One region of the Rhodoferax sp. MLSD5-FHT05B10 genome, then DNA from elsewhere that is predicted to be linked to it. Evidence: predicted binding sites of a transcription regulator. Region 1 holds the regulator's gene; the other holds the start of a gene.
What was found. The regulator FNR, encoded in region 1, switches genes on or off when oxygen is low (the NO sensors DNR and NnrR bind a similar motif). The targets are predictions, from matches to a motif close to TTGATNNNNATCAA.
Positions count from the first base shown of each region.

Region 2: AC1Q5W_RS07450 (DUF3149 domain-containing protein) is a predicted target of FNR. The motif match lies at 11,402-11,415, and genes of this name have one in related genera.

Region 1 is NZ_JBXAFT010000001.1:63,585-78,507, forward strand. Features, by position in the region: gene AC1Q5W_RS00315 (malonate--CoA ligase) at 1-1,536, shown strand, start outside; gene AC1Q5W_RS00320 (universal stress protein) at 1,573-2,016, opposite strand; gene AC1Q5W_RS00325 (heavy metal translocating P-type ATPase) at 2,123-4,486, shown strand; gene ccoS (cbb3-type cytochrome oxidase assembly protein CcoS) at 4,486-4,623, shown strand; gene ccoN (cytochrome-c oxidase, cbb3-type subunit I) at 4,723-6,159, shown strand; gene ccoO (cytochrome-c oxidase, cbb3-type subunit II) at 6,173-6,799, shown strand; gene AC1Q5W_RS00345 (cbb3-type cytochrome oxidase subunit 3) at 6,819-6,956, shown strand; gene ccoP (cytochrome-c oxidase, cbb3-type subunit III) at 6,978-7,889, shown strand; gene ccoG (cytochrome c oxidase accessory protein CcoG) at 7,916-9,382, shown strand; gene AC1Q5W_RS00360 (FixH family protein) at 9,392-9,664, shown strand; gene AC1Q5W_RS00365 (hypothetical protein) at 9,718-10,008, shown strand; gene fnr (fumarate/nitrate reduction transcriptional regulator Fnr) at 10,025-10,744, opposite strand; gene hemN (oxygen-independent coproporphyrinogen III oxidase) at 10,947-12,341, shown strand; gene AC1Q5W_RS00380 (sulfite exporter TauE/SafE family protein) at 12,351-13,040, shown strand; gene AC1Q5W_RS00385 (GGDEF domain-containing protein) at 13,082-14,167, shown strand; gene AC1Q5W_RS00390 (efflux RND transporter periplasmic adaptor subunit) at 14,220-14,923, opposite strand, start outside.
Region 2 is NZ_JBXAFT010000004.1:38,906-53,828, forward strand. Features, by position in the region: gene AC1Q5W_RS07395 (ribonuclease catalytic domain-containing protein) at 1-1,435, opposite strand, end outside; gene AC1Q5W_RS07400 (YqiA/YcfP family alpha/beta fold hydrolase) at 1,474-2,061, opposite strand; gene rodA (rod shape-determining protein RodA) at 2,120-3,274, shown strand; gene tldD (metalloprotease TldD) at 3,314-4,774, shown strand; gene AC1Q5W_RS07415 (3-deoxy-7-phosphoheptulonate synthase) at 4,979-6,112, shown strand; gene AC1Q5W_RS07420 (hypothetical protein) at 6,109-6,585, opposite strand; gene AC1Q5W_RS07425 (PaaI family thioesterase) at 6,725-7,192, shown strand; gene AC1Q5W_RS07430 (class I SAM-dependent methyltransferase) at 7,195-7,809, shown strand; gene AC1Q5W_RS07435 (rhodanese-like domain-containing protein) at 7,882-8,262, shown strand; gene AC1Q5W_RS07440 (DUF2946 family protein) at 8,380-8,760, shown strand; gene AC1Q5W_RS07445 (TonB-dependent receptor plug domain-containing protein) at 8,926-11,160, shown strand; gene AC1Q5W_RS07450 (DUF3149 domain-containing protein) at 11,201-11,344, opposite strand; gene AC1Q5W_RS07455 (ABC transporter ATP-binding protein) at 11,464-12,189, opposite strand; gene AC1Q5W_RS07460 (ABC transporter permease) at 12,198-13,397, opposite strand; gene AC1Q5W_RS07465 (efflux RND transporter periplasmic adaptor subunit) at 13,394-14,611, opposite strand; gene AC1Q5W_RS07470 (TetR/AcrR family transcriptional regulator) at 14,608-14,923, opposite strand, start outside.

The DNA of each region.
Region 1 (14,923 bases):
CCCTCTGTGAGCACCAACCTGTTCAGCGCACTGCGCAGCGCCTTTCCGGCCGACCTGACAGCCTGCGCCATCGAGACCGATACCGGCCTGCAGTACTCCTGGCGCGACCTGGACGAGGCGACCGCCATGGTGGCCAACCTGCTGGAGTCGCTCCAGCTACCCACGGGTGCACGCATTGCCGTGCAGGTGGAAAAGTCGGTGGAGGCGCTGGTGCTGTACCTGGCCACGCTACGCGCCGGTCTGGTGTACCTGCCGCTGAACACGGCCTACCAGAGCGCTGAAATGGCGTATTTCCTGGAAGACGCCCAGCCGGCGGTGCTGGTGTGCAGCACCCGCAGCTTCGGCTGGCTCAGCAAGCTGGCGTTCCTGGCCGGTACGGCCCATGTGTTTACCCTGAACGATGACCGCACCGGCTCCCTGCTGGGGCGGGCGGCGCAGTTTCCCCGCCACCAGCGCGTGGCAGCGGTGCGCTCCGATGACCTGGCGGCCATCATCTACACCAGTGGCACCACCGGGCGCAGCAAGGGAGCCATGCTGTCGCACGGCAACCTGCTGAGCAATGCCCGGGTGCTGCAGGCCTACTGGGGCTGGCGCACACCGGAGCAGGGGGGCGACGTGCTCATCCATGCCCTGCCCATCTTCCACGTGCACGGCCTGTTCGTCGCGATCCACGGCGCGCTGATCAACGGCAGCAAGATGATCTGGCTGGGTAAGTTCGACCCCCGGGTGGTGCTGGAGAAGATGCCGCAGGCCACGGTATTCATGGGCGTGCCCACCCTGTATGTGCGCCTGCTGGCCGAGCCGGGCCTGAACCGGGACGTGGTGCGCAACATGCGCCTGTTCATTTCCGGTTCGGCACCGCTGTTGCTGGATACCTTTGCACAGTGGCAGCAGCGCACCGGCCACACCATCCTGGAGCGCTATGGCATGAGCGAGACGGCCATGCTCACCTCCAACCCCTGCGCGGCGCAGGACGGCGAACGCCGTGGCGGCACCGTGGGCCGGCCGCTGCCCGGGGTGCAGCTGCGCGTGCAGGACGAGTCGGGAGTGAACCTGCCGGCCGGCGACATTGGTGGCATCCAGGTCAAGGGGCCGAATGTGTTCCAGGGCTATTGGCACATGCCGGAGAAAACGGCAGAAGAATTTACCGCCGACGGTTTTTTCAAGACAGGCGATGTTGGCTATGTGGACGCACAGGGTTACGTCACCATCGTAGGGCGCAGCAAGGACCTGATCATCAGCGGCGGCTACAACGTTTACCCGGCCGAGATCGAGGGCTACATCAATGCCCTGCCGGGTGTGGCAGAGAGCGCCGTGGTGGGGGTGCCCGATGCCGACTTTGGCGAGGTGGGGGTGGCTGTGGTGATCGCCCGGCCGGGGATGACGGTGCAGCCAGCGGACATCCTGGCCCGGCTGAAGGCCACGCTGGCCAATTTCAAGATTCCCAAGCGCTGCTATGTGGTGGCCGAACTGCCCCGCAACACCATGGGCAAGGTGCAGAAGAACCTGCTGCGCGCCCAATACCAAGGCTCCTGACGCTGCAGCGCCAGAAGCCCCGGCCCGCGCGGAACCTTATTTCAGGATCAGCACCGGAATCGTGGCGTGGGTCAGCACGTGCTGGGTCTCGCTGCCCAGCAGCAGGCGCTTGATGCCTTTGCGGCCATGCGACGCCATCACGATCAGGTCGCACTGGTGCTTTTTGGCGGCCGCCAGCAGGGCATCCGACACCACGTCCGACTTGACGGTCAGGGCCTTGGTGGTCACGCCTTTGCCCAGAGCCTGCTTCTTGACCGCGTCGACGACGGCCTGACCTTCGTCGGCCCACTGCTTTTCCACCCGGCTCACCTCTTCGGGCTGCAGGGCGATGCCGCCTTCGAAGTAGCTCTGCGGGTAGCGGGGGACCACCTTCAGTGCCACCAGTTCGGCGCCGCACAGCGCTGCCAGTTCAATGGCGCCCTTGACGGCTTTTTTGGACAGGCTGGATCCGTCCGTGGCGACCAGAATACGTTGGTACATGGGATGCTCCTTGCAGGTTATAAACTCTCAGGTTACTCTTGGTGGGTGTTTCAGTCTTGATTTGCATCAAGCAGTTGAGGCCCCTAGCCCCGCACACTCCCCAGTTATGCATTCTGCCAGCGTTGTTTCCCCGTCTGTCCCTTCTGTTTCATCGCCAGTCGCGGCGCCGCAGGTAGTTCTTCCGCACAGCAGCGAGGCACTGCAGCTGCTGGATGATCCGCAGGAGTGGAGTGCCTTCAGCCGCCCGTCTCCCCGCGACGCGAATTGCTGGGAATCCAGCGTGGTGATTGAAGGCATGCACTGCGCTGCCTGTTCCCTGACGGTGGAAGAAGCGCTGAGCCGGGTGCCGGGCGTGATCAGCGCGCAGGTCGGCGCTGCCAGCCACCGGGCCAAGATCGTGTGGTCGGCCAGCCAGGTCCACCCGTCGGCCTGGATGCAGGCCGTGCAGGACAGCGGCTACCGCGCCGTACCCGCCAACGACGTGTTTGCCAGCGAGCGGCGCAAGCTGGAAACACGCCAGGCCCTGTGGCGCTGGCTGGTGGCGGTGCTGTGCATGATGCAGGTCATGATGTACGCCTACCCGGCCTACATCGCGCATCCCGGCGACCTGTCGACCGAAATGGAACAGCTGCTGCGCTGGGCGTCCTGGGTGCTCACGCTGCCGGTCATTCTGTTTTCCTGCGGTCCGTTTTTCAGGAACGCCCTGCGTGATGTGACGCAGGCGCGCATCAGCATGGACCTGCCGGTGGCCCTGGGCATGCTGATCACGTTTGCCGTGAGCACGGCCGGCACCTTCGACCCCCAGGGAACCTTCGGACACGAGGTGTATTTTGATTCGCTGACCATGTTCGTCGCGTTTCTGCTCACCGGGCGTTGGCTGGAGCTGCGCCTGCGCGACCGCACGGCAGGCGCCCTGGAAGCGCTGATGAACCGCTTGCCCGATAGCGTGGAGCGCTTGCGGGCCGACGGCGCGTTCGAACGCGTGGCGGTGCGTCGCCTGGTGGTGGGCGATGTGGTTCGGGTGCACCCGGGTGAAACTTTTGCCGCAGACGGCGTGGTGGAGCAGGGCGACACCCTGGTGGATGAAGCCCTGCTGACCGGCGAATCCCGGCCGCTGGCGCGGGGAGTGAGCGCCCAGGTGCTGTCGGGCAGCCACAATCTCCACAGCACGGTGCAAGTGCGGGTGCGGTCCGTGGGCAGTGACACCCGTTTTGCCCAGATCGTGGCGCTGATGGAGAGCGCTTCGGCCAGCAAGCCCCAGGCAGCGCAACTGGCCGACCGGCTGGCCAAGCCTTTTCTGCTGGCTGTGCTGGTGGCCGCGGCGGGTGCCTGTGCCTGGTGGTGGCGTTACGACCCGGGGCACGCCCTGATGGTGGCGGTGGCGGTGCTGGTGGTGACTTGCCCGTGTGCCCTGTCGCTGGCCACGCCTGCAGCCATGCTCGCTGCCGCGGGCGCGCTGGCGCGGGGGGGCGTGATGGTGCGCCGCCTGCAGGCACTGGAGGTGCTGGCGGCGGTGGACACCCTGGTGTTTGACAAAACCGGCACCCTGACCCGTGACGCCATGGTGCTGGGTGCGGTGGATGTGCGGGCTGGGTTGGATGCGAAACAGGCTTTGGCCATGGCCGCTGCGCTGGCCCAACACTCCTTGCATCCGGTTTCCCGGGCCGTGTGCGCTGCAGCGCGCGCGCGGGTCGCAGGCCAGGAGGCGTCGCTCGGGCAGTGGACCTGCGACGGCGCCACCGAGTCCGCCGGCCAGGGGGTTCGGGGAACCGTCCGTGGCGGACCGCCCGATGCGGGTGCTGAGAACCACGATCTGCGGCTGGGCTCCGCGGCATTCTGCGGCGTGGCGCCCCGGGTGGCCTCCGGCCTGCGGGTGTATCTGAGCGATGTGCAGGGCTGGCTGGCAACGTTTGAGTTGCAGGAAGACCTGCGTCCGGAGGCAATGGCGGTGGTGGCCGCGCTGGCCGAAGAGGGCGTGACCGTGCACATGCTGTCGGGGGACCAGCCGGAGTCTGTGGCACGGGTGGCCGCGCTGGCCGGCATTGACCATGCCCGGGGCGGTTGCTCGCCTGACGATAAACTTGTACTTTTACGTCAACTACAGGTATCAGGGCATACTGTGGCTATGGTGGGCGACGGCCTGAATGACGGTCCGGTATTGGCGGGCGCCAACGTGTCTTTTGCCTTTGGCCAGGCGGTGCCTCTGGCGCAGGCCCAGGCCGACTTCGTGGTGCTGGGTGACCGGTTGATGAGCGTGGTGCAGGCGTTGCGCCTGTCCCGGCGGACGCTGGCTGTGGTTCGACAAAATTTGTGGTGGGCGCTGCTGTACAACGCAGCCTGTGTGCCGTTGGCCATTGTGGGCCTGTTGCCAGCCTGGCTGGCGGGCTTGGGCATGGCAACCAGTTCACTCGTGGTGGTGGTCAACGCCTTGCGCCTTGCCCGGGACGTGCCTATTCTGGAGTCACACTGATGGACATTCTGTATTTGCTGATTCCGCTGTCGGTGGTTTTGGTGTTTTTTATCCTGGGCGGTTTGTGGTGGGCCATCCACCGGGGACAGTTCGAGGATATCGAGGCTGAGGGGGAGCGTATCTTGAGAGATTCTTAAGAAATATTAAGAATTCCTGTTGATATTTGATGTGAGTCAACCCTGGGGTGCGTGCAGGGGAGGAAACTCCCGCCCAGGTTAATAGTAGAAGAGGTAAAAATGGCATTTGCAAATCAACAAGCGACTGTTTACAACGACACCGTTGTACGGCAGTTCGCCATCATGACGGTGGTTTGGGGGGTGGTTGGGATGCTGGTGGGCGTGATCATTGCCGCCCAGCTGACCTGGCCCGAGCTCAATCTGGGCATTCCATGGCTGAGTTACGGTCGCTTGCGTCCGTTGCACACCAATGCGGTGATTTTTGCGTTTGGCGGTTGCGGCCTGTTCGCAGCGGCCTATTACGTGGTGCAGCGTACCTGCCAGGTCCGCCTGTTTGGAGACAAACTGGCGGCCTTTACCTTTTGGGGTTGGCAACTGGTGATTCTGGCTGCGGCCATCTCCCTGCCGCTGGGCTACACCCAGGGCAAGGAGTACGCTGAGCTGGAGTGGCCCATCGACATTCTGATTACCCTGGTTTGGGTGTCGTTTGCGGTTGTCTTCTTCGGTACCGTCGGAACCCGCAAGGTCAAGCACATTTACGTGGCCAACTGGTTCTTCGGCGCGTTCATTCTCGCCGTGGCGATCCTGCACCTGGTCAACAGTGCTGCTATTCCCGCCGGCTTCATGAAGTCCTACTCGGCCTACGCCGGTGTGCAGGATGCCATGGTGCAATGGTGGTACGGCCACAATGCGGTGGGCTTCTTCCTGACCGCCGGTTTCCTGGGCATGATGTACTACTTCATCCCCAAGCAAGCTGGTCGCCCGGTGTACAGCTACCGTCTGTCCATCGTCCACTTCTGGGCGCTGATCTTCACTTACATGTGGGCGGGTCCTCACCACCTGCACTACACCGCCTTGCCTGACTGGACCCAGTCTGTCGGCATGGTCTTCTCCCTGATTCTTCTGGCTCCCAGCTGGGGCGGCATGATCAACGGCATCATGACCCTGTCGGGTGCATGGCACAAGCTGCGCGACGATCCTATCCTGCGCTTCCTGATCGTGTCCCTGTCTTTCTACGGCATGTCGACCTTCGAAGGTCCCATGATGTCCATCAAGACCGTGAACGCCTTGAGCCACTACACCGACTGGACCGTGGGCCACGTGCACTCGGGCGCCCTGGGCTGGGTGGGTCTGGTGACCATGGGTTCCATGTACTACCTGATCCCGAAGCTGTTCGGTCAGAAACAGATGTACAGCGTGAAAGCCATCGAAGTCCACTTCTGGACCGCGACCATTGGTATCGTGATCTATATCGCTGCGATGTGGATTGCCGGTGTGATGCAGGGCCTGATGTGGCGCGCCATCAACCCCGATGGCACCTTGACCTACACCTTTGTGGAATCCGTGAAAGCAACCTTCCCGTTCTACGTGCTGCGTTTGCTCGGTGGTCTGCTGTATCTGACCGGCATGCTGATCATGTTGTGGAACACGCTGAAGACGGCTACCGCCGGACGTGCTGTGAGCGTCAACGTTCCCGCTGTTACTGCGCACGCTTGAGAAGGAATACACCATGGCAAACAACAATGCAAATTCCAGCTTTTCTCACGAAAAGATCGAAACCAATAACTTCCTGATGATCGTTCTCATCCTGCTGGTGCTGCTGGTGGGTGGTCTGGTGGAAATCGTTCCACTGTTTTTCCAGAAGTCCACCACGGAGCCGCTCAAGGGTGTTCAGCCCTACACGGCGCTGCAACTGGCGGGTCGTGACATCTACACCCGTGAGGGCTGCTACAACTGCCACTCGCAGATGATCCGCCCCTTCCGGGCAGAGACTCTGCGTTATGGCCACTACTCGGTGGCTGGCGAGTCGGTTTACGACCACCCGTTCCAGTGGGGCAGCAAGCGCACCGGTCCTGACTTGGCCCGCGTGGGAGCCAAGTACAGCGATGAATGGCATCGCACCCACCTTACCAATCCGCGTGACGTGGTGCCCGAGTCGAACATGCCTGCGTACCCCTGGTTGGCCAAGACCCTGGTGGATGCCGACGTGATGCCTGCCCACATGCGCGCCCTGCGTACCGTTGGTGTGCCTTACACCGATGAGCAGATCGCCAAGTCGGTTGAGGAAGTCAAGGGCAAGACCGAGCTGGATGCCACGATCGCCTACCTGCAGGTTCTGGGCCTGGCGCTCAAGTAAACGCAAAAAGGATCAGCACATGGATATCAACACCCTTCGGTCCGTGGCCACGGTGGCCAGTTTCGTGACCTTCATCGGTATTGTTTGGTGGGCCTGGTCCCGGCAGCGTTCTGCGGACTTCTCGGAAGCTGCCAACCTGCCGTTCGAGCAGGACTGATCCCCCGAATAAGGAATAAAAATGAGTGACTTTACAAGCAACTTCTGGTCGGTCTACGTTGCTGCCATTACGGTGGTGAGCATTGCGGCCTGTGCGCTCCTGTTGTGGTTCAGCGGCAAGGCCAAGGCCATGACTGCCAATGACAACACCACCGGGCACGTGTGGGACGGCGACCTGCGTGAAATGAACAATCCGCTGCCCCGTTGGTGGGTGTGGCTGTTCGTCATCACCATCGTTTTCGCTGCGGCCTATCTGGCCATGTACCCGGGTCTGGGCAACTCGACCGGCAAGCTCGGCTGGACGTCCATCGGTCAGTACCAGGCCGAGGTGGAAAAGGGCAACCGTGAGGTTGCACCCCTGTACGCCAAGTTTGCGGCCATGACGCCCGAAGAAGTGTCCCGTGATCCCCAGGCCCAGGCCATTGGCGAGCGTTTGTTCATGAACAACTGCTCCCAGTGCCACGGCTCGGACGCACGCGGCTCCAAAGGCATTCCCAACTTGACGGATGGCGACTGGATTCACGGTGGTACCCCTGACAAAATCAAGGAAACCATCACCAAGGGTCGCATCGGCAACATGCCTCCCATGGCTGCTGCAGTGGGCACCTCGGATGACGTGAAGAACCTGGCAAACTACGTGCTGAGTCTCTCCAACAGTCCCCATGACTCGGTGCGCGCCGCATTGGGCAAGCCGAAGTTCGCAGCCTGCGCAGCCTGCCACGGCATGGACGGTAAGGGCAACCAGGCTCTGGGTGCACTCAACCTGACCGATGACATCTGGCTGCATGGTTACGGTGAAAACGCGATCATTGCCATGATCAACAACGGCAAGGTCAACCAGATGCCAGCCCAGGCTGACAAGCTGACCGAGAGCCAGATTCATGTCCTGACTTCGTATGTGTGGGGCCTCTCGAACAACGCCCAGGCCAAATAAGCGAAGCATCTAGAAAGCACAGTCTCTTGGACCCACAAGACAAGCCCGTACGCAAAGTCATTCCCATTGCTGAATCGCCCGACAAAGGCCCGATAGAGCCTCCGGCGGGCGCCGATGCGGAAATGATTTCGCTGTACGAGGCACACAAGAAAATCTATCCCCGCAGCGTTTCTGGACTTTTTTCCAACTGGCGCTGGGGGATGGTTTTCCTGACCCAACTGGTGTTTTACGGCATCCCTTGGCTGGAGTGGGGACAGAGACAGGCTGTGCTCTTTGACTTGGGAGCGCGGCGCTTTTACATTTTCAATCTGGTTTTATACCCGCAGGATTTCATCTATCTCACCGGTATTCTGGTGATTTCTGCGCTGTCCCTGTTTTTGTTCACGGCCGTTGCCGGGCGTTTGTGGTGTGGCTATGCCTGTCCGCAGACCGTGTACACCGAGATTTTCCTCTGGCTGGAGAAGAAGACCGAAGGCGACCGCTCGGCGCGCATGCGCCGCGATGCAGGCCCCTGGACTGCTGACAAGATCCTGCGCAAGGCGGGCAAGCATTTCCTCTGGCTGGTCGTCGCGTTGTGGACCGGTTTCACCTTCGTCGGCTATTTCACACCCATTCGCGAGTTGGGGCTGGAATTTGTCCAGCTGAACATGAGCGCCTGGGAAACGTTCTGGACCTTGTTTTACGGGTTTGCTACCTACGGCAACGCAGGCTTCATGCGCGAGCAGGTATGCAAGCACATGTGCCCCTACGCCCGTTTCCAGAGCGCCATGTTTGACCGCGATACGCTGATCGTCACGTACGACGAGGAACGTGGCGAGCCGCGCGGGGCCCGTTCCAGGAAAGCCGATCCGGCGGCCCTGAATCTGGGGGCCTGTGTGGACTGCAGCCTGTGTGTGCAGGTGTGCCCAACCGGAATTGATATCCGCAAAGGCCTGCAGTACGAATGCATTGGTTGCGGTGCCTGCGCCGACGTGTGCGACACCGTCATGGACAAGATGGGCTACGCACGCGGGTTGGTGAAGTACTCTACGCAGAATGCGGTCAGCCAGCATTGGACACGCTCGCAGACCTTGCGCCATGTGCTGCGCCCGCGGGTACTGGTCTATACCGCCATTCTGGGGACGGTGGTGCTGGCCATGGTGGTGAGCCTGGCAACCCGCACGCCCTTCAAGGTGGATGTGGTCCGCGACCGTGGGGCGTTGGCGCGCATCGTGTCCGGTGGACGCATCGAAAATGTGTACCGTCTGCAGGTCATGAACGCTACCGAGTCGACACAGCGATTCCACATCAGTGTGGAGGGCCTGCCCGGTCTGGAAGTGGCATCGGAAGACGATGTGGTGGTGGAATCCACCCAGGCCCGCTGGGTCGCGGTGCGGGTTCAGGCCCCCTTTGACGCGGCGACTGCCGGGTCGCATCCCATCCGGTTTGAAATTGCCGCGCAGGATATGAAGGGCCACGCGTCCGAGAAATCGGTATTTATCATTCCCCGTTAAGGATCTTTCATGAGTGCATCCCAATCGTCTCCCGAGCGCCGCTGGTGGCAATTCGGCCACGTGTGGCTGGTGATTTCCGGCCCTGCCGTCGTGGTCGTGGCGTCGTTCGTGACGCTGTATCTGGCCGCTGTCGGCAAGGACCCCGTGCTGGATGAGGACTACTACCGCAAGGGCGTTGAAATCAACAAGACGCTGGCTGACAACCCGGCCAGTCTGGCCCCCGCAACCCTGGCGCGCAACCATGCGGCCACCGGGGTGCGTCTGACCCCGGCAGAGCCCTGAGGGGGTGCCTTGCCAGCCCTAAAACATTCATTTTTCAAGTACCGAGGCAAAACATGTTGCAGCAACGATTGATGTGGATTGTCTGGCCGGCATTCCTGATGGCCGGCGTACTGGAAATCCTGGTGTTTGCGCTGGTCGACCCCCAGGACCTGCACTGGGCGGGGCAGCCGCTGGAGTGGTCGCGCCAGAGCGTCTATACCGTGGCGTTTTTTCTCTTTTGGGGTATCACCGTGGTGTCCAGCGCCTTGACGACTTTGCTGGCGCAGTCCCCCTTTGAAGTGAACCGTTGTCCGCTGCCGGCCACCGATCGGCCGGACGGATGCCCCAAGCAGGGCTCCTGCTGAACCCGAAGGGGGGCACTCAGTTGCAGATGCGGGAATTCACGATGTCGCGCAGGGCATCGGTGTTGAGGATGCGCACATGGCGCTGTTTGACTTCAATGATTCCGTCTTCTACAAACCGGGAGAACGTGCGGCTGACCGTTTCGAGCTTCAGCCCGAGATAGCTTCCGATTTCCTCCCGTGTCATGCGCAGTACCAGTTCAGATTGCGAGAAACCCCGCGCATGCAGGCGTTGCACCAGGTTCAGCAAAAAAGCGGCCAAGCGCTCTTCGGCACGCATGCTGCCCAGCAGCAGCATGACGCCGTTTTCACGCACGATTTCACGGCTCATGATCTTGTGCACGTGGCGTTGCAGCGAGTTGATTTCCCGGGACAGCTCCTCAATGCGGTCGAAGGGCATGATGCACACTTCGGCATCTTCCAGTGCCACGGCGTCGCAGGTGTGGTGGTCGTGCACGATGCCGTCCAGACCGATCACTTCCCCGGCCATCTGAAAGCCGGTCACCTGATCGCGGCCATCTTCGGAGGCCACGCAGGTCTTGAAAAAACCGGTCCGAATGGCGAACAGGCTGGTGAACTTTTCGCCGTTGCGAAACAGGGTGCTGCCGCGTTTGATCTTGCGGCGGCTGGCGACCACGTCCTCCACCCGGTCCAGTTCGGTCGGGGTGAGGCCCAGCGGCATGCACAACTCGCGCAAATTGCAGTTGGAACAGGCAACTTTGATGGTTTGAGGATTCACAGCGACGACCTTGACGCTAGGTTTGACAGGTGTGGGTGCCTGTGCCTCGGCACAGGAAATGGATTTGGATTCGGGGTCAAACATAGGGTTCGCACGGATGTCGATTAGGCGTCAGTTTACCCACTTTCGATGTCATTGACGCACATCAAGCGCGGCGGGGCGGAATTGTTGCAAAGTTGCACCCGCTTTCCCTGGAGTATTCATGAGCGTTGCAGCCGAAGCCATATCCGATGAATTGTTGCGTCGATTTGATGTATCCGGCCCGCGCTACACCTCGTACCCCACCGCCGACCGGTTTGTGGAGGCGTTCACGGCCGACGATTATGTCCAGGCGCTTTCACAGCGGCGGGGCGGAGCGGCGGCGTTGGCCCTGCCCTTGTCGCTGTATGTGCACATCCCCTTCTGTGAATCCCTGTGTTACTACTGCGCCTGCAACAAGATCATCACCAAGCACCATGACCGTGCAGCGCCTTACCTGCGCTATCTGAGTCGCGAGGTGGATTTGTATACCGCCCAGATCGGTGTGGGCCAAATCGTGAGTCAGTTGCACCTTGGGGGAGGGAGCCCCACATTCCTGGATGACAACGAACTGCGTGAATTGATGGGCATGCTGCGGCGCAACTTCACGTTTGAGCCTGGCGGAGAGTACTCCATAGAGGTGGACCCCCGGACCATTGATGCGTCCCGCCTGGACACGCTGGCGGAGCTGGGCTTCAACCGGTTGAGTTTTGGGGTGCAGGATTTTGATCCGTCGGTCCAGAAGGCGGTGCACCGCGTGCAGCCGGCCGAACAAGTGTTTGCCCTGGTGGAGGCGGCCCGTGCCCGTGGTTTTGCTTCGATCAACGTGGATCTGATCTATGGCCTGCCCCGGCAAAGCCCGGAGTCGTTTGATCGAACCCTGGCGCAAGTGAAAGCCTTGCGACCGGACCGCATCGCCCTGTACGCCTATGCCCACCTGCCGGAGCGCTTCAAGCCCCAGCGCCGTATTGCCACCGTGGAGCTTCCCAGCGGGGCGTCCAAGGTGTCCATGCTGTCGCGCTCGCAGGCGGCTTTCATGGGTGCCGGGTACGTGTATGTGGGGATGGACCACTTCGCACTCCCGGAAGACGCGCTGGCGGTCGCCAAGCGGCAGGGGCGCCTGCACCGCAACTTCCAAGGCTACAGTACCGAACCCGACTGCGACCTGATCGGACTGGGGGTGTCCTCCATCGGCCGTATCGGTGCCACCTACAGCCAGAATGCCAAGACGCTCGAGGAATACTACGATTTCCTCGACCAGGGGCGTATTCCTGTGGTGCGGGGACTGGCCCTGTCCCGTGATGACCTGGTGCGTCGCACCGTGATCATGGCCCTGATGTGCCAGGGGGAGGTCCAGTTCGAATCTATCGAGTTGGCGTACCTCATGGATTTCCGTTCCTATTTCGCCAAGGAACTGGAAGCCTTGCAGGACCTGGTGGAGCAGGGGCTGGTCTCGGTGGACGAATCCAGCATCCAGGTCACGATCCAGGGCTGGTTCTTTGTGCGGGCGGTGGCCATGGTGTTTGACCGCCACCTGCAGTCTGACCGCAGCCGGGCACGGTTTTCCAAGATCATTTAGCATCAGCAGATGCAATCTTCTCTGGCGCTGACGGCGCTCTTGATGGGGCTGGTCGGCGGGCCCCACTGCGTGGCCATGTGCGGTGCCGCCTGTGCGGGCATCGGACAAGCGGCCGGGGCGCATAAAAATTCTGCTTTGTGGACCTTCCAGCTGGGGCGCGTGGTGGGGTACTCCCTTCTGGGAGGCCTCGCGGCCGCTTCCCTGCAGGGGCTGGGCTGGTTGACCGTCCAGTCCGCCGCCTTGCGCCCGGTCTGGTCCCTGTTCCATGTGGCGGCCCTGTTGCTGGGCCTGGTGCTGCTGTGGCAGGCGCGTCAACCGGTCTGGCTGGAGGATACGGGCCGCAAGGTGTGGGCCCGTGCCCGCGCGCTGGCCGCCACGCGGGGGCGGGGGGTACCGCTGGTCCTGGGCGTGATGTGGGCGCTGTTGCCGTGCGGTCTGCTGTATTCGGCCTTGCTGGTGGCGGCCATGGCCGGAAGTGCCGCCGCAGGCGCGATGGTGATGGGGCTTTTTGCCATTGGCACCAGCGTGACCATGGTGGCAGGCCCCTGGCTGTGGCTGCGCCTGCGCGGGCAGGGTGCCGGGCAGGGCAGCGGGCAATGGGGAGTTCGTCTGGCCGGCGCGGCACTGGCCGCCAGCTCCGGGTGGGCGTTGTGGATGGGGCTGGTGCACAATGCGGCGCCCTGGTGTGTTACGCCCTAGCGTTGCGGGGTTGTTGGCAGTACTAACCGGAGTACGGTGGCATGCAGGAAGCGTTGAATGTTGACGACTTACAGCGACTCGAAGCACTCAGGAGCTACGCCATTCTGGATTCGCAGGCCGAGCAGGCTTACGACGACATTGTCAGTCTGGCGGCCCATATCTGCGGCGTTCCCATTGCCCTGATTTCCCTGATTGACGAAGACCGCCAATGGTTCAAGGCCAAAGTGGGACTGGATGTTGCGCAGACGCCGCGCAGCCAGGCTTTTTGCGCACATGCCATTCTCCAGCCGGACCAGATCATGGAGGTTCCGGACGCGACGCAGGATCCCCGTTTTGCAGATAATCCGCTGGTGACGGAAGATCCCGGTATCCGGTTTTATGCCGGGGCACCGTTTGTGGGTGCGTCGGGTATGGCGCTGGGGACGGTTTGTGTCATTGACCGGGTGCCGCGTGCCTTGACACCCGCCATGGCCGATGCACTGAAGGCACTGTCCCGGCAAGTGACAGCTTTGCTGAATTTGCGCCGGGCGGTGGTGGACCTGCGGGTGTTGACCGAGGCGCAGGCCCAGCAGCAACGACAGCTGGACAGTTACCACAAGCGCCTGGAAGAGGTAAACCGCGACCTGTCGGAGCAAACCCAGCGGGACCCGCTGACCGGGTTGAAAAACCGGCGTGCTTTCGATCGCATCTTGCATGACGAACTGGCGCGTGCGCAGCGCGTCCATTCGTCCCTGGGTTTGTTGATGGTGGATGTGGACCACTTCAAGCCGTTCAACGACGATTTTGGCCACGTGGCAGGCGATGAGGCCTTGCAGCGGCTGGCAAACGCTCTGCAGGCGCAGGCACGCAGCTACGACCATGTGGTCCGCTATGGCGGTGAAGAGTTCGCGGTGGTGCTGCCGGATTCGAAACTGGAAGAGGTGCTGGCCGTTGCCAAGCGGGTTCGTTCCGCCGTTGCGGCAATGCCCAGTTCACTTCGCAGTTTCACGGTGAGCGTGGGGGTTGCCATGGCGATGCCAACCGATACGCCCACGAGTTTGATCGAGCGGGCGGACAAAGCCTTGTACCGGGCCAAGAACCAAGGGCGCAACTGCGTGGTGGCGCTGGAGGAAGGCGCCGTACGGTAAGCCGCCTGCGGGCTGCCCCAGCGGTTGTTTCAACTTCCCATTTCAGCTTCTGTTAGCGGGCGGTGACCCGCGAGCCATCCTGAAGCGCCGTGGGTGGGTAGACAATGACCGGCGTGCCAGGTGTGAGCCCGGACTTGACCCAGGCCTCAGTGCCATTGCGTGCGGCAACCTCGACCTCGCGCTGGCGAGCCCTGCCGCCCTCCACTACAAAGAGGGCCGAACGCGCCCCCACGGGGAACAGGGCGCTGACGGGCACCTTGACGGCGTTTTCCACCACCTGCACCAGTACCCGCACGTCCATTTTGAACCCGTCACCCAGTGCGCGCCATTTTTCAGGCGCAGAGCGGATATCAATCACGGCGTTGACGCGCTGTTCCTCCACGCCCAGCGCCGAGACTTTGGTGAAGGCGGCGGGTTCGATCAAGCGGACACTGCCTTCCAGCGTGTCCGCTCCGCCCCAGCCGGTCAGTTGCACCGGGGTGCCCGGTGCAATCTGTGCGGCATCTTCGGTCAGGATGTCCACCACCACTTCCAGCTGTGTGGGGTCGCCCAGTTCCAGTAGGGGGGTGCCAGCAGGCACCATGCCTTCGCTTTGTTGCTGAACCTTGAGTACCCGGCCGGAAACCGGCGCCTTGATCAGCCAGGGGCCTTGCTGGGCGGTTTCCGATCCGGATGCGTATTGCCGCAGGGCTATGCGCGACTGTTCCAGCTCGTGGCGCGCGGCTTCCATTTCCTGTTGCGCGCTCTCCAGTTCCT
Region 2 (14,923 bases), on a different contig from region 1:
TGCGGTAGATGCCGGGCACGCCCAGCTCGGCCATCCAGTTGCCCCAGGTGCTGTTGGCCAGGATCATGGCCTCGGACACGATCAGGTCCAGCGGCGCGCCGCGCATGCGGGTGCTGATCTGCACGGTCTCGTGGCCCTGCGGCTCCAGCTTGCCGTTTTCCAGCAGCCGGAAGTTGTAATCCGGCCGGTTGAAGGTCTCGGGCTTGCCGCGCACCACCTCGCGCTTGGCCTTCAGGTTTTGGGCTAAGCGGTATAAAAATGATAGCTGCTCACGCAGGTCCGGCAAGGGGTGTGGCTCGTTTTCATGGTTGAAAGCGGGGTCGGTCAGCCAGGCCTCGGTGACCACGGTGTCGAGCTGGTCGTGGCGCAGGTTCCAGGCGATGGGCACGCGCTCCACGCGGGACTCGCTGCCTTGGATCTCCAGTGTGGCCTCGTCCAGCGTGACGTAGAGCGACAGCGCCGGGCAGTCGCGTCCCTCCTGCAGGGTGTAGCTCTGCACCACGTCGTCGGGCAGCATGGTGACCTTGTAGCCGGGCATGTAGACCGTGGACAGGCGGGCACGGCCGAGCTGGTCCACGGCGCTGCCGGGGCGCACGGCCAGCCCGGGCGCGGCAATGTGGATGCCCAGCGTGAGGGTGCCGCTGCCCAGGCCCTGCACCGAGAGGGCGTCGTCAATTTCCGTGGTGGCCGAGTCGTCAATGGAGAAGGCCTGCACCGGGGCCAGCGGCAGCGCATCGTCGATGGTGGGCGCCGCAATAGTGGGAAAGCCCGTGCCCTTGGGGAAGTTCTCCAGCAGGAAGCGCTTCCAGTGGAACTGGTAGGGCGAGGCAATGGCGCCGGCCTTTTGCAGCAGCTCCAGTGGCGCGGTATGGGTGGCGCGGGCCGCCTCCACCACGGCCTTGTACTCGGGGGCGTTCTTGTCGGGTTTGAACAGGATCTTGTACAGCTGCTCCTGGATCGGCGCCGGGCACTGGCCGGCGCCCAGGTCGGTGGCCCACTGCGTGATCTGCAGCGCCACCAGTTTTTTCTTCTCGATGGCGGCCAGGGCCTGCGCAATCACCTCGGCCGATGCCTTGCGGAAACGCCCCTTGCCGGCGCGGCGGAAGTAGTGCGGCGCCTCGAACAGGCGAAACAGCATGGCCGCCTGCTCCACCAGCGGGGCCTGGGCAGAGAAATAGTCACGCGCCAGGTCGGCGAAGCCGAACTCGTCTTCGGGGGCGAACTCCCAGGCCAGCTCCAGCTCGATGCCCTGGCTGGCGGCCTGCGCCTGCGCGATCAGCTCGGCTGGCGCCGGTTTCTCGAACTTCAGCAGGAGGTTGGCGGCCTTGACCTTGACGCGCTTGCCGCTGTCGAGTTCCACCTGGGCGGAGGACTCCGCCTCGGACAGGATACGACCGGCCAGGAATTTTCCGGTTTCTTCAAACAATACATACATGGGGTGGATTGTCCCATGGGCGGCCCAGGCGCCGGGATTCAGGCGGCCAGCTCCAGAAACGCCAGCACGCGGTCCAGCTGGGCGTCGAAGTCGCTCAGGGCATGGTCGCTGCCGGTCAGCAGGGTGACCTGGGTGGCGGCATAGCGGGCGTGCATCTCGCGCCAGTCCAGCACTTCATCCCCTTGGGCCAGGATGGCCAGGTAGCGCTCGGGGTGGGTCAGGGGGCCGGCGTGCAGGGCGCGCAGCTCGTCCACATATTCCGGGCGGAAGAAGAACCGCTCCTGCGGGTCGTGCCAGCTGGTCTGCTCGCCAATGTAGCGGGCCAGATCGCGCGCCGGGTGCACCGCGGGGTTGAGCAGCACGGCCTTGCAGCCGGTCTGCTCGGCCACCGCAGTGGCGTAGAAGCCGCCCAGCGAGGAACCCATGACGGCCATGGTGGCGCGCGGCCAGTGCCGGATGCCCTGCAGGACCAGTGCCATGGCTTCGCGCGGAGAAGGTGGCAGCTGCGGGCACCACCAGGTGACGCCGGGAAAACGGGCAGCGACCAGCGCGGCCATGGTGCGAGCCTTGGTGGACTGGGGCGAGGAGCGGAAACCGTGCAGGTAGAGCAGGTGCGTGGTGGGCATCGGGGCATGGTAACGGCGAAACAGGGTCCCGCCGTACCGCCGATAATGGCGGGACTTTATGGCAACAGTTTTCGAGAACCCCCCCCTCTGGCGGCGCGTCCTGCCCTGGTTTCAAGGTTTTGACGGCCCGCTGGCCTTCGCCGTTTTCATGCTGGCCTGCGCAGGCCTGCTCACCATGTACTCCTCGGGTTACGACCACGGCACCCGGTTCGAGGACCACGGCCGCAACATGCTGATTGCCGCCACCATCATGTTCGTGGTGGCCCAGGTGCCGCCGCAGCGGCTGATGGCCCTGGCCGTGCCCCTGTACGTCATAGGGGTCACGCTGCTGGTTGCCGTGGCGGTGTTCGGCATCACCAAGAAGGGCGCCAAACGCTGGATCAACGTGGGCGTGACCATCCAGCCCAGCGAGATTTTGAAAATTGCCATGCCGCTGATGCTGGCCTGGTGGTTCCAGAAGCGCGAGGGCCAGCTGCGCCCGCTGGACTTCATGGTGGCCGCCGTACTGCTGGCGTTGCCGGTGGGGCTCATCATCAAGCAGCCCGATCTGGGCACCGCCTTGCTGATTCTCGCCGCCGGCCTGTCGGTGATCTTCTTTGCCGGCATGAGCTGGAAGCTGGTGATTCCGCCGGTGGTGCTGGGTCTGGTGGGGGTGGTGCTGATCGTGGCGTTCGAGCCGTCCCTGTGCGCCGATGGCGTGCGCTGGCCGGTGCTGCACGATTACCAGCAGCAGCGCATCTGTACCCTGCTGGACCCCACGCGCGACCCGCTGGGCAAGGGTTTCCACATCATCCAGGGCATGATCGCCATCGGCTCCGGCGGCGTGCTGGGCGTGGGCTTCATGAAAGGCACGCAGACGCACCTGGAATTCATTCCTGAGCGCACCACCGACTTCATCTTCGCGGCCTTTTCCGAGGAGTTCGGCCTGCTGGGCAACCTGTTCCTGATTGGCGCGTTCATTTTCCTTATCCTGCGCGGCCTGGCCATCGCGCTCGAGGCACCCACCCTGTTTTCGCGCCTGCTGGCCGGCAGTGTGACCATGATTTTCTTTGTCTATGCCTTCGTCAACATGGGCATGGTCAGCGGCATCCTGCCCGTGGTGGGCGTGCCCCTGCCCTTCATCAGCTACGGCGGCACCGCCATGGTGACGCTGGGGCTGGCGCTGGGCATCCTGATGTCGATTTCCAACTCCAAGCGGCTGGTGCAGTCCTGAGCGCCAGCAGGCTTGCGGGGAGGCGCCTAGAATCGGCGCATGATTGCACGCGAACCCACCATCGAGCGCCTGGCCATTGCCCAGAGCCTGCTGCTGACGCCTTTTGGCCTGAACGAAACCCACCTGGCGCGCGCGCTGGCTGAGATCAAGGCGCACCGGGTTGACGAAGCCGACCTGTACTTCCAGTACACCCGCTCCGAAGGCTGGAGCCTGGAAGAAGGCATTGTCAAAACCGGGTCGTTTTCCATCGACCAGGGCGTGGGCGTGCGGGCGGTGAGCGGCGAGAAAACCGCGTTTGCCTACTCCGACGACATCTCCGAGGCCTCGCTGCTCGACGCGGCCCGCACCGTGCGTACCATTGCCGGTGCAGCCCAGGCAGGGCGCGCGCGGGCAGCTTCCAAAAAGATAGCAAAAGCGCGGTCGCTGTACGCCGGGCTGGACCCGATTGCCACCCTGGACAGCACCACCAAAGTGGCCTTGCTGGGCAAGGTGGAGCGCCTGGCGCGGGCCAAGGACCCGCGCGTGGCCCAGGTCATGGCCGGCCTGGCCAGCGAATACGACGTGGTGCTGGTGGCCCGTGCCGACGGCACGCTGGCTGCCGATGTGCGTCCGCTGGTGCGCCTGTCGGTGACGGTGATCGCCGAGCACAAGGGCCGCCGCGAGGTGGGTTCTGCCGGCGGCGGCGGGCGCTTTGGCCTGGCCTATTTCGACGACGCGCAAATTGCGAAATACGTGGACGAAGCCGTGCATGCGGCGCTCACCAACCTGGACGCGCGACCGGCGCCGGCCGGCGAAATGACCGTGGTGCTCGGGCCGGGCTGGCCCGGCATCCTGCTGCACGAAGCCATCGGCCACGGGCTGGAGGGCGACTTCAACCGCAAGGGCTCCAGCGCCTTCAGCGGGCGCATCGGCCAGCGCGTGGCGGCCAAGGGTGTCACCGTGCTGGACGACGGCACCATCGCAGACCGCCGCGGCTCGCTCAACGTGGACGACGAGGGCAACACCAGCCAGCGCAACGTGCTGATCGAGGACGGCATCCTCAAGGGCTACATCCAGGACGCCATGAACGCGCGCCTGATGGGCGTGGCGCCCACCGGCAATGGCCGGCGCGAAAGCTACGCCCACATTCCCATGCCGCGCATGACCAACACCTACATGCTCGGTGGCGACAAGGACCCGCAGGAAATCGTGGCCAGCATCAAGAAGGGCCTGTACGCCACCAACTTCGGTGGCGGCCAGGTGGACATCACCTCCGGCAAGTTCGTGTTCTCTGCCAGCGAGGCCTACTGGGTGGAGAACGGCAAGATCCAGTACCCGGTCAAGGGCGCCACCCTGGTGGGCAGCGGGCCGGAGTGCCTCAAGCACGTCTCCATGATCGGCAACGACATGCGCCTGGACAGCGGCGTGGGGACCTGCGGCAAGGAAGGCCAGAGCGTGCCGGTGGGTGTGGGGCAGCCCACGCTGCGCATCGATGGCCTGACCGTGGGCGGCACGGCGTAAGGCAGCCGTTTTCGGACTGTGCTACATTGATACCCATGAATGCGGTCCGTTTTTTCTTTGGCTACTTTTGGTTCTCAAGCGCTGTTGGCGGTAGAGAGTTCTGAACGTACCTGAAAAAAACGTCCTGACCTTCCAAGAACCGCCGGCACCCCCGGCGGTTTTTTTTGCTTTTTTAGTTCACTTTTTGACTTAGGAGCCTCCAGCATGACTGCAAAAGCCTCAGCCACTTCGGACGCATGGACCCCGCCGGCCGCCCGCCCCGCTGACCGCACCAGCCAGACCGACGACGAACGCATCAAGGACATCACCGTGTTGCCACCTCCCGAGCACCTGATCCGCTTCTTCCCCATCCGCGGCACCGCCGTGGAAACACTGATCACCGACACCCGCCGCCACATCCACAAGATCATGGCCGGCAAGGATGACCGCCTGCTGGTGATCATCGGCCCGTGTTCCATCCATGACCCGGCTGCCGCCCTGGACTATGCCCGCCGCCTGAAGGCGCAGCGCGAGAAGTACAAGGACACGCTGGAAATCGTGATGCGCGTGTATTTCGAGAAGCCGCGCACCACCGTGGGCTGGAAGGGCCTCATCAACGACCCCTACCTGGACGAGAGCTTCCGCATCGACGAGGGCCTGCGCATGGCGCGCCAGTTGCTCATCGAGATCAACCGCCTGGGCCTGCCCGCCGGCAGCGAGTTTCTGGACGTGATCTCCCCGCAGTACCTGGGCGACCTGATTGCCTGGGGCGCCATCGGCGCGCGCACCACCGAAAGCCAGGTGCACCGCGAACTGGCCTCGGGTCTGTCGGCGCCCATCGGCTTCAAGAACGGCACTGATGGCAACATCAAGATCGCCACCGACGCCATCCAGGCGGCGGCCGGTGGCCACCATTTCCTGTCCGTGCACAAGAACGGCCAGGTGGCGATCGTGCAGACCAAGGGCAACCCGGACTGCCACGTCATCCTGCGCGGTGGCAAGGCGCCCAACTACGACGCGGCCAGTGTGGCGGTTGCCTGCAAGGACCTGGAGAAGGCCAAGTTGCCGGCGACCCTGATGGTCGATTGCAGCCACGCCAACAGCAGCAAGCAGCACGAAAAGCAGCTGGATGTGGCCCGTGACATTGCCGGCCAGATTGCCGGTGGCTCCCGCCACATCTTTGGCGTGATGGTGGAAAGCCACCTACACGCCGGGGCCCAGAAGTTCACTCCGGGCAAGGACGATGCGGCCCAGCTGGAATACGGCAAGAGCATCACCGATGCCTGCCTGGGCTGGGACGACTCCCTCCAGGCGCTGGACGTGCTGTCCGCGGCCGTGAAGGCCCGCCGCGCCCGCTAGGGTTTGGGTTCGCGCGGCGCGCGGTTGGCGTCCAGCAGCGGCTGGACCCAGTCGCGCGCCTCGGCCATGGTGGAAAAGACGGCGAAGGGCCGCCCGATCGAGGCAAAGATCTCCGTGAAGTAGGATTCCATGATCCGCCCGCCTTCTATCTCGGGGCCGACGACAAAGGCGGTCGCAACCGGCTTCTGCTCGGGGGGCAGTTGGGTCTGGATTAGCTCTGTGTAGCGCTGGATGCCGTCCGGCGGACACATGGCGCTGCCCACAAAGGTGGCGATGCTGGCCCAGGGGCCCGTGCGTTCCAGGGAGCGCAGCATGGCGGCCTGCGTAACGGCCATGCAGTCGACCAGTTCCTTGTTGAAGGGACCGGTGCAGGTGTACTGCAGCACGTCGCCCTCCATGGCAATATCCACCCGGCCATGCGGGGCAAACTGGGTGACTTTCACCTCGTCGGTACTGATTTTGGGGATGGGCATGGCAGCAATGGGGTGCAGGAGGCGGCGCAGATTGATCCATCTCAATGGTAGCAAATGGGGCCCTGCGTAAGCTGACAATGGGGCGGGCTGGTCAGCAGCCGCCGGCCCCGCATGTACTTTGCATTCTTCCGGAGAATCCATGAAAGCGTTTCAAGAGTATTACCCCGAAAACGTGGCGCACTGCTATGGCTGCGGCCAGCTCAATGCCCACGGCCACCAGATCAAGACCTATTGGGAGGGGGAGGAAACGGTCACCCGCTTCAAGCCCGAGCCGTACCACACCTCGGTTCCCGGCTTTGCCTATGGCGGCCTCATCGCCTCGCTGATCGACTGCCACAGCACCGGCACCGCCGCCGCCGCCATGTACCGGTCCGAGGGGCGCGCCATGGACACGTTGCCGCCGTTTCGCTTCGTCACGGGCTCGCTGCACGTGGACTTTCTCAAACCGACGCCCCTGAGCGGTGCGATTGAAATCCGCGGCCGCGTCAAGGAAATCAAGGGCCGCAAGGTCATCGTGGAAACCACGGTGCTGGTCGATGGCGTGGCCACCGCCCGTGGCGAGGTCGTGGCCGTGCAGATGCCGGCCAGCTTTGGCGGCGGGACCTGAGCATGGCGACCCCCCCGAACGTCTGGGACGAGCGCTTTGCCGAGCCCGGCTACAAGTACGGCACCGAACCCAACGCCTTCCTGCGCGAGCAGGCAGCGCGCCTGCCGCCGGGGAGCCGCGTGCTGGTGCCCGGCGACGGCGAAGGCCGCAACGGCGTCTGGCTGGCCGAACAGGGGCATGCCGTCACCGCGGTGGATGCTTCGCAGGTGGGCCTCCAAAAAGCCCGTGCGCTGGCGGCCAGCCGGGGCGTGGCGCTGGCGACCGAGTGGGGCGACCTGACCGACTGGGCGCCGCAGGCCGCCAGCCTGGATGCCGTGGTGCTGGTCTACACCCACTTGCCCGGTGCCATCCGCCAGAGTGCCCACCGCCGTCTGGCGCAGGGCTTGCGACCCGGTGGCTGGTTGATCCTGGAAGCGTTTCACCCGGCGCAGCTGGCCCATGCCAGCGGTGGCCCCAAAGATCCCGATATGCTGTACACGCCCGAACAGCTGGACGCCGACTTTGCTGGTTTGCTGGCCCCCGTGCTGGTGTGGCACGGCGAGACCACCCTCTCGGAAGGCCCGGGCCACCAGGGGCTGGCCCACGTGACGCGTTGGGTGGGGCAGCGTTTGGGGTAGGAATGGGGCTCTGATGCCCGAATTTGCTGCGCAGGCAGCTATGATTTTGATAGCTCATATTCAGGAGAAACCATGAAGACCGCCCACGACCTCGTTGCTGCCGCCAAGACCCGCGTGCAGGAAGTTGCCCTGGCCCAGGCCGAACAAGCCATCCGCGATGCGGACGTGCTGGTAGATGTGCGCGAAGCCGACGAATATGCCGCCGGCCACCTGGCCGGTGCGGTGCACATTTCGCGGGGCATGCTGGAGTTCAAGTTCAGCGCCAACCCGGCCCTGCAGTCTCGGGACCTGAAGATCGTGCTGTACTGCAAGACCAGTGGCCGCGCCGCACTGGCCGCCGCCGCCCTGCACGACATGGGTTACCTCAATGTGCAGTCCCTCGCCGGCGGTTTTGACGCCTGGGTGGCCGCGGGCAAGCCGGTGGCCCAACCCGACGCGCCGTCGTTCGAGTAGGCGCTCGCCCGCCTGGCCGGTTGCCGCCCACGGGCGCGTCCGGCCGGATTTATGATTCTCCGCAAGCTATCGCCATTTGGCGGTGCTTGAGTGCGGCGGCATTTTTACAATCACTGCATGACCCGTTGGCCTCTCTCCCGTATCCCCCTGCCGGCGTGGTCGCGGTGGGTGGCCTGCCTGGGGGTGTTGGCCGTGGTGTCGGCCTTGTGGGCACCGGTTTCCATGCTGGCCGAAGAGGCGCGTACCGGCCTGTTGGGCGGCGTCTGCACTGCCAGTGCGAGTGCAGAGCGCCATGCCGATCCTGTGCAGGGCGCCGCACAGCATGCGAGCATGCACTGCGATTTGTGTTGCACGGCTTGGCTGCCGCTGCCGCAGTTGCCCTTCAGTGTCATTCCCAGTTGTCCCGGCCCGCACGTGGCTTTGGTGGACGTCCCGGCGAATTGGGCGACCACCGTGGTGGGGCTGCCGTTCAGCCACGGCCCGCCGTCCATCCTCTGATCTGAGTTGAACCGCCCCCGCAGGGGCGTCTGCGGGTCGCCCCACGGGCTGGCCCGCCATGCGCTGTTTTGTCCAAAGCCCGCTCCTCCCCGCACCGGGTGAGGCTGTCCGCGCCACGCGCCTTCACGGCCTGGCATTTGTCCGCTCCTATTCGCCTGACGACCTATGAAATTGAACCTGTTGGCCGCTGCCGCTGCATTGACCTGCGGCACACTGGCGGCCCAAACCGCCCCCTCATCCCCGCCGGAATCCGTGTCCACGCTGGACACGGTGACCATCACCGGCGCCCGCCCGCTGGCCCCGCTGGGGGGCACCGATCTCAACATGGCCGCGCCCGGCATGCAGCGTCCGGCGCAGGACGCCGCATCGCTGCTGGGCGACGTTCCCGGGTTGAGCCGGTACGGCGCCGGCGGCGTCTCCAGCTTGCCGGCCCTGCACGGGCTGGCCGACGACCGTCTGCGCATCCAGGTCGATGGCATGAACCTGGTTTCTGCCTGCGCCAACCACATGAACCCACCGCTGTCGTACATCGACCCCTCCCAGGTGGGCAGCATCCAGGTGTACAGCGGCATTGCGCCCGTCAGCGCCGGTGGGGACAGCCTGGGCGGCACCATCCGCGTCAATTCACCCGAGCCGGAGTTTGCCGAGGCGGGGCAAGGTGCCTTGCGCAAGGGGCAGGCCGCCACGTTCTACCGCAGCAATGGCAACGTCAAGGGTCTCAACCTGTCGGCCACGGCGGCCACGGAAACCCTGAGCGTCACCTACAGCGGCGCCACCGTGGAAGCGGGGAACTACAAGGCCGGCGGCGACTTCAAGCCCGCGGCCACGGTGACGGGAACCCCACGGGGGACGACCACGCTGGCGGCCAACGAGGTGGGGTCGTCGCGCTACCAGTCGCAGAACCATGCGCTGGGAATGGCGCTGCGCAATGACAACCACCTGCTGGAGTTGAAGCTGGGTGCACAAAACATTCCCTACCAGGGTTTCCCGAACCAGCGCATGGACATGACCAGCAACACCAGCGAGCAGATCAACCTGCGCTACAAGGGCCAGTACCAGTGGGGCGTGCTGGAAGCCCGCGTGTACGACGAGCACACGCGCCACAAGATGAACTTTGGCGATGACAAGCAGTTCTGGTACGGCGCCCTGGCCAACGTGCCGGGCATGCCCATGGACACCGAGGGAAGAAACACCGGCGCCGTGGTCAAGGCCGACCTCGAACTCTCCGGGCGCGATCTGCTCACCGTGGGCGGCGAGTACCAGCGCTACCGCCTCAACGACTGGTGGGCGCCGTCCGGTGGTGGCATGGCGCCCAACACGTTCCTGAACATCAATGACGGGCAGCGCGACCGGCTGGATGTGTTCTCGCAATGGGAGGCGCGCTGGACCCCGCAATGGGTGACCCAGCTGGGTGCGCGCGCGGCCACGGTGCAGACCAATGCCGGTGCGGTGCAGGGGTACAACACCACTGGGGCGCAATATCTGGCCGAGTCCACGGCCTTCAATGCCCGCGACCGCCAGCGCACGGACCGCAACCTCGACTGGACCGCCCTGGCGCGCCACACGCCGGACCGCAGCCAGACCTACGAGTTTGGCTATGCCCAGAAAACCCGTTCACCCAACCTGTATGAGCGGTTTGCCTGGTCCACCGGCGGCATGGCCATGCGGATGGTCAACTGGGCGGGCGATGGCAATGGCTACGTGGGCAACCTGGATCTCAAGCCCGAAGTGGCGCACACTGTCAGCGCCACGATGGACTGGCATGATGCCGCCCAGACGCAATGGGGGCTGAAGGTCACGCCCTATCTGACCTACGTGCAGGATTACATCGATGCCCGCCGCTGCGCCTCGGCCAACACGAACTGCAATGCCGCCAACCAGACGGCCACCACGGGGTTTGTCTATCTGCAGTTTGTCAACCAGAGCGCGCGCCTGTATGGCGTGGATGTGTCCGGTTACCTGCCTCTGGCAAAGACCGGCGATTACGGCAGCTTCACGTTCACCGGTGTGCTGAGCTACGTCAACGGCAAGAACGAGGTGACCGGAGACAACCTGTACAACACCATGCCGTTGAACGCGAAGCTGGCGCTGGTGCAGCAGGTGGCGAAATGGACCCACACCGCCGAGGTACAACTGGTCAGTGCCAAGACCGCCACCTCGAAGGTGCGCAACGAAATGGAAACGGCGGGCTACGGTCTGCTGCACCTGCGCAGCAGCTACGCGTGGAAGCAGGCCCGCCTGGAGATGGGGGTGGAGAATGTCCTGGACCGGCTCTACAACGACCCCTTGGGCGGGGCCTATGTGGGCCAGGGCAGCACCATGGGAACGGCGGTTCCCTACGGAACCCCCGTTGCGGGCATGGGCCGCTCGATCTACGTGGGTGTGACCGTGATGTTCTGACCGCCGCGCGTGCAGTGGCTACACCCAAGTCACTGCACCGTTAGACGCCTGCCTTGGCCGCGTCCTCGCGCATCTTGCGCTTGAACAGGCGCACAAAGAACACCGCCATGCCCAGCATGAAGACGATGCCGCTGATGCTCATCAGGCCGTAGTCGGTGGAAAAGAGGTCGGTCAGCAATTTCATGGGTCACACTCCTGGAAAGTCGTGCGGCCAGTATGGGCGATGGCGGCCCCGAAATGCTTGATGTAGATCATGAAACGGCAGCCCATCCGCCCGTGCCGCAGGGCCTGCGCCATGGTCCTTTACAGGCTGCGCCCCTCGCCCGCCTCTTCGTAGGTGTGGCCGTCGCGGATGTGGTAAATCCGCTTGAAGGTGGGAATGATCTTCTCGTCGTGCGTCACCACGATGATGGCGGTCTGCGCCTGCTGGGCCATCTGGTTGAGGATGCGCACCACGCCCAGGGCGCGTTCGCTGTCCAGCGGGGCGGTGGGCTCATCGGCCAGGATGACGGGTGGGCGGTTGGCCAGGGCGCGGGCAATCGACACGCGCTGTTGTTCGCCGCCCGAGAGCTGCGACGGCTGGGCTCGGGCGCGGTGCTGCACATCCAGCGCGGTGAGCAGCTCCAGCGCGCGGGCGCGGGCCTGGGCGTTGGGCACCCCTGCCAGCATGGGCAGCAGGGCCACGTTGTCGGTCACATCCAGAAACGGAATGAGGTAGGGCGCCTGGAACACGAAGCCGATGCGGTCGCGCCGCAGCGCACGCAGGTCGCGTACGGTCCAGCCGTCGTCGTAGATCACGTCCTGGCCCAGCGTCATGCGGCCCGACGTCGGCTCGATGATGGCTCCCAGGCATTTGAGCAGGGTGCTTTTGCCCGACCCCGAGGGGCCGACCAGCCCGACCACCTCGCCCGGGTGGACCTGCATGGTCACGTTCTTGAGCGCCTCGACGGCAGTATCGCCCTGGCCGTAGACCTTGCGCAGGCCTTCGATCAGGATGCCGCCCGGGGCGGCGTGGGAGAGGGTGTCCATGGCGCGTGTCATCCGATGGCGGTGGCGGGGTCGATCCGCAGGGCGGCGCGGATGGCCAGCGTGCTGGCCAGCGCGCAGATCAGCAGGGTGGCCAGCAGCCCGGTCAGCGCGTCCTGCGTGAGCAGCAGCACGAACTTGGGAAACACCGGCGCCCAGAGGGTGGCCGCCAGCTTGCCCACCACAAAGCCGATCAGCCCCAGGCCCAGCGCCTGCTGCAGGATCATGCCGGCAATGGTGGTGTTGCGGGTGCCGATGAGCTTGAGCACCGCGATCTCGCGGATCTTGCCCAGCGTCATGGTGTAGATGATGAACGCCACGATGGCCGCGCTCACCACCGCCAGGATGGCCAGGAACATGCCGATCTGCTTGGCCGAGGTGGCGATCAGCTTGGCCACCAGAATCTCTTCCATGCCCGCGCGCGTGAACACCTGCAGGTGCTTCCAGCGGCGAATCGGCTCGGCCACCTGCTCGGCGTCAAAGCCGGGTGCCAGTTGCACCAGCACGGCGTTGACGTTGTGGCTGCTGGTCTGCAGGCCCTGCACGGCATCGAGCAGGCCGGGTACGCCGGGGCGGTTGAAGGCCGGATTGCCGGCCGTGCGGATGCGGTCGTTCACGATGGCGTCGTTGTCCTTCAGGAACTGCGCTTCCTGCGCGTCCTTGAGCGGGATGAACACCATGGGATCGCCACCCGAGGACACCATGCGCTGCGTCAGCCCCACCACGGTGTAGTCGTGGCGGCGGATGCGGATGTGCGTGCCCAGCGCAAACCCGGTCTTGATGTCGGCCACGGCTTCGTAGTGGCTGCGCGTGAGCTGGCGGCCCGCGACCAGGTAACCCGGTTCGCCCGGCTGGCCGCTCTCCACGCCCACCACCATGGCACGCGTGTCGCCGCCGCCCTGGTCCCGGTCCTGCACCTGCATGGTGAGGTAGGTCACGTTGGCGGCCTGCGCCACGCCCGGCAGGCCGCGCAGGCTGTGCACCACGTCGTCCTTCAGGCTGGAAGCTTCGGCGTACGGTCCCTGGGTATCCTTCTGTACCACCCACAGGTCGGCGCCGCTGTTGTTGAGCAGGGCGTGGGCGTCGTCCACCATACCGCGGTAGACGCCGGCCATGGTCAGCGTCACGCCGATCAGCAGGCCCAGGCCCAGGCCCGTGAGCACAAACTTGCTCCCGCTGTGCAGGATGTCACGTCTGGCCAGGCTGATCATGGCGCCGCGCCTTGCGTGCCCGCAGGCACCAGTGCCGGCACCACCCGCACGCGGGCGCCGGCCGCAAGGGCCTTCTGGCTGAAGACCACGACGGTGTCACCGGCCTTCAGGCCGTCGAGTACCTGCACCTGGCCGCCCAGGCTGCTGGCGCCCAGCCGCACAGGGACGAATACGGGGGTACTGTCGTCCAGCCGCCACACGCCCGTCTGGCCCCGCTGGCGCTGGACACTGGCATTGGGCAGCAGCAGGGCCGCCGGGGTTTCGGGCAGTTGCAGGGTGACTTCGGCCATTTCCCCAACGGAGGCCACCGGTGCGCCGGATGCCGCCGGCGGATGGAACGCGACCTGGGCAATGCGCTCTTCGGTCACGGCATCGGCCAGCAGCTCCACCCGGGCCACCTGGCCGGCCACGGGGGCGTGGGGCCGCGAGCGCAGCACGATGCTGGCGTCCAGTCCGGGCGCCAGCCCGTCGGAGCGGCCCTGGTCCACCCGCAGCTTCACCCACAGGCTGCCCGGGTCGATCAGGCGCAGCACCGGCTGGCCGGCCACCACCGTAGTGCCGGCCTCGGCGTCGCGGCTGGTGACCACACCGTCGGCTGGCGCCAGCAGGCGCACGTTGTTGCGCTGCTGCTGCAGGGCGGCGCGCTCGGCCTGCTGGCGGGCGATGTCCTGGGTGGCGCCGCTGAGGTTGGCCTGCGCGGCCTGCAGTGCCGCGTCGGCAGAGGTTTTTTCCTGCAGGCGGCTTTCCAGCGCGCCGGCGCTGATGAAGTTCTGCGCCGCCAGATCCTGGTTGCGCCGGGCGTTGAGGGTGGCCAGTTCCCGCCGCGCCATGGCATCGTTCACCTGCGCCTGCGCGGCGGCCTGTGCGCTGCCGGCCCGGGCCAGCCCGGCGTTGAGGGCCGTGAGGCGCTGGTCCAGGTCCACCGGGTCCATCTCGGCCAGCACCTGGCCGGCTTTTACCGTGTCGCCCACATCCACCTTGACGGCCAGCACGCGCCCAGCCGCCGTGGGGCCGACCATCCAGCTGCGCCGGGCTTCCACGGTGCCGATGCCAAAGAGGGCGGGGCGCAGGCGCCCTTCCTGCACGGTGGTGACGGTCACGCGGACCGGCGCCAGCGGGCCGGTGCGCAGAGCGACAAAGGCCAGGGCGCCGGCCAGGGCCAGCGCCAGGGTGCCCAGGGCCAGGCGGCGCAGGATCAGGGGCTTGTGTGTCATGGGGTTTCCTTGGCGCGCAATCCGCGCAGATAGATGGCAAAAACACCGCGGGCCTGCGGGACCATGCCCTCGACCTGGCCGCTGATCAGGGCCTGCATCAGCAAGCCCTGGACCGAGCCCAGGAGCAGCACGGCGGCGGCCTGCAGGTCGGTGCCCGGCGCCAGCAGGCGCTGCACCTGGGCGCGTTGCAGCAGGCCCAGCACGAGGGTGCGGTACTGCTGCATCAGGCTGCGCACGCGGGACTTCAGCGCAGTGTCCTGCGCGTGTTGCAGCTCCTGGAAAATGACCCGGGGCACGCCGGGGTAGGCCACC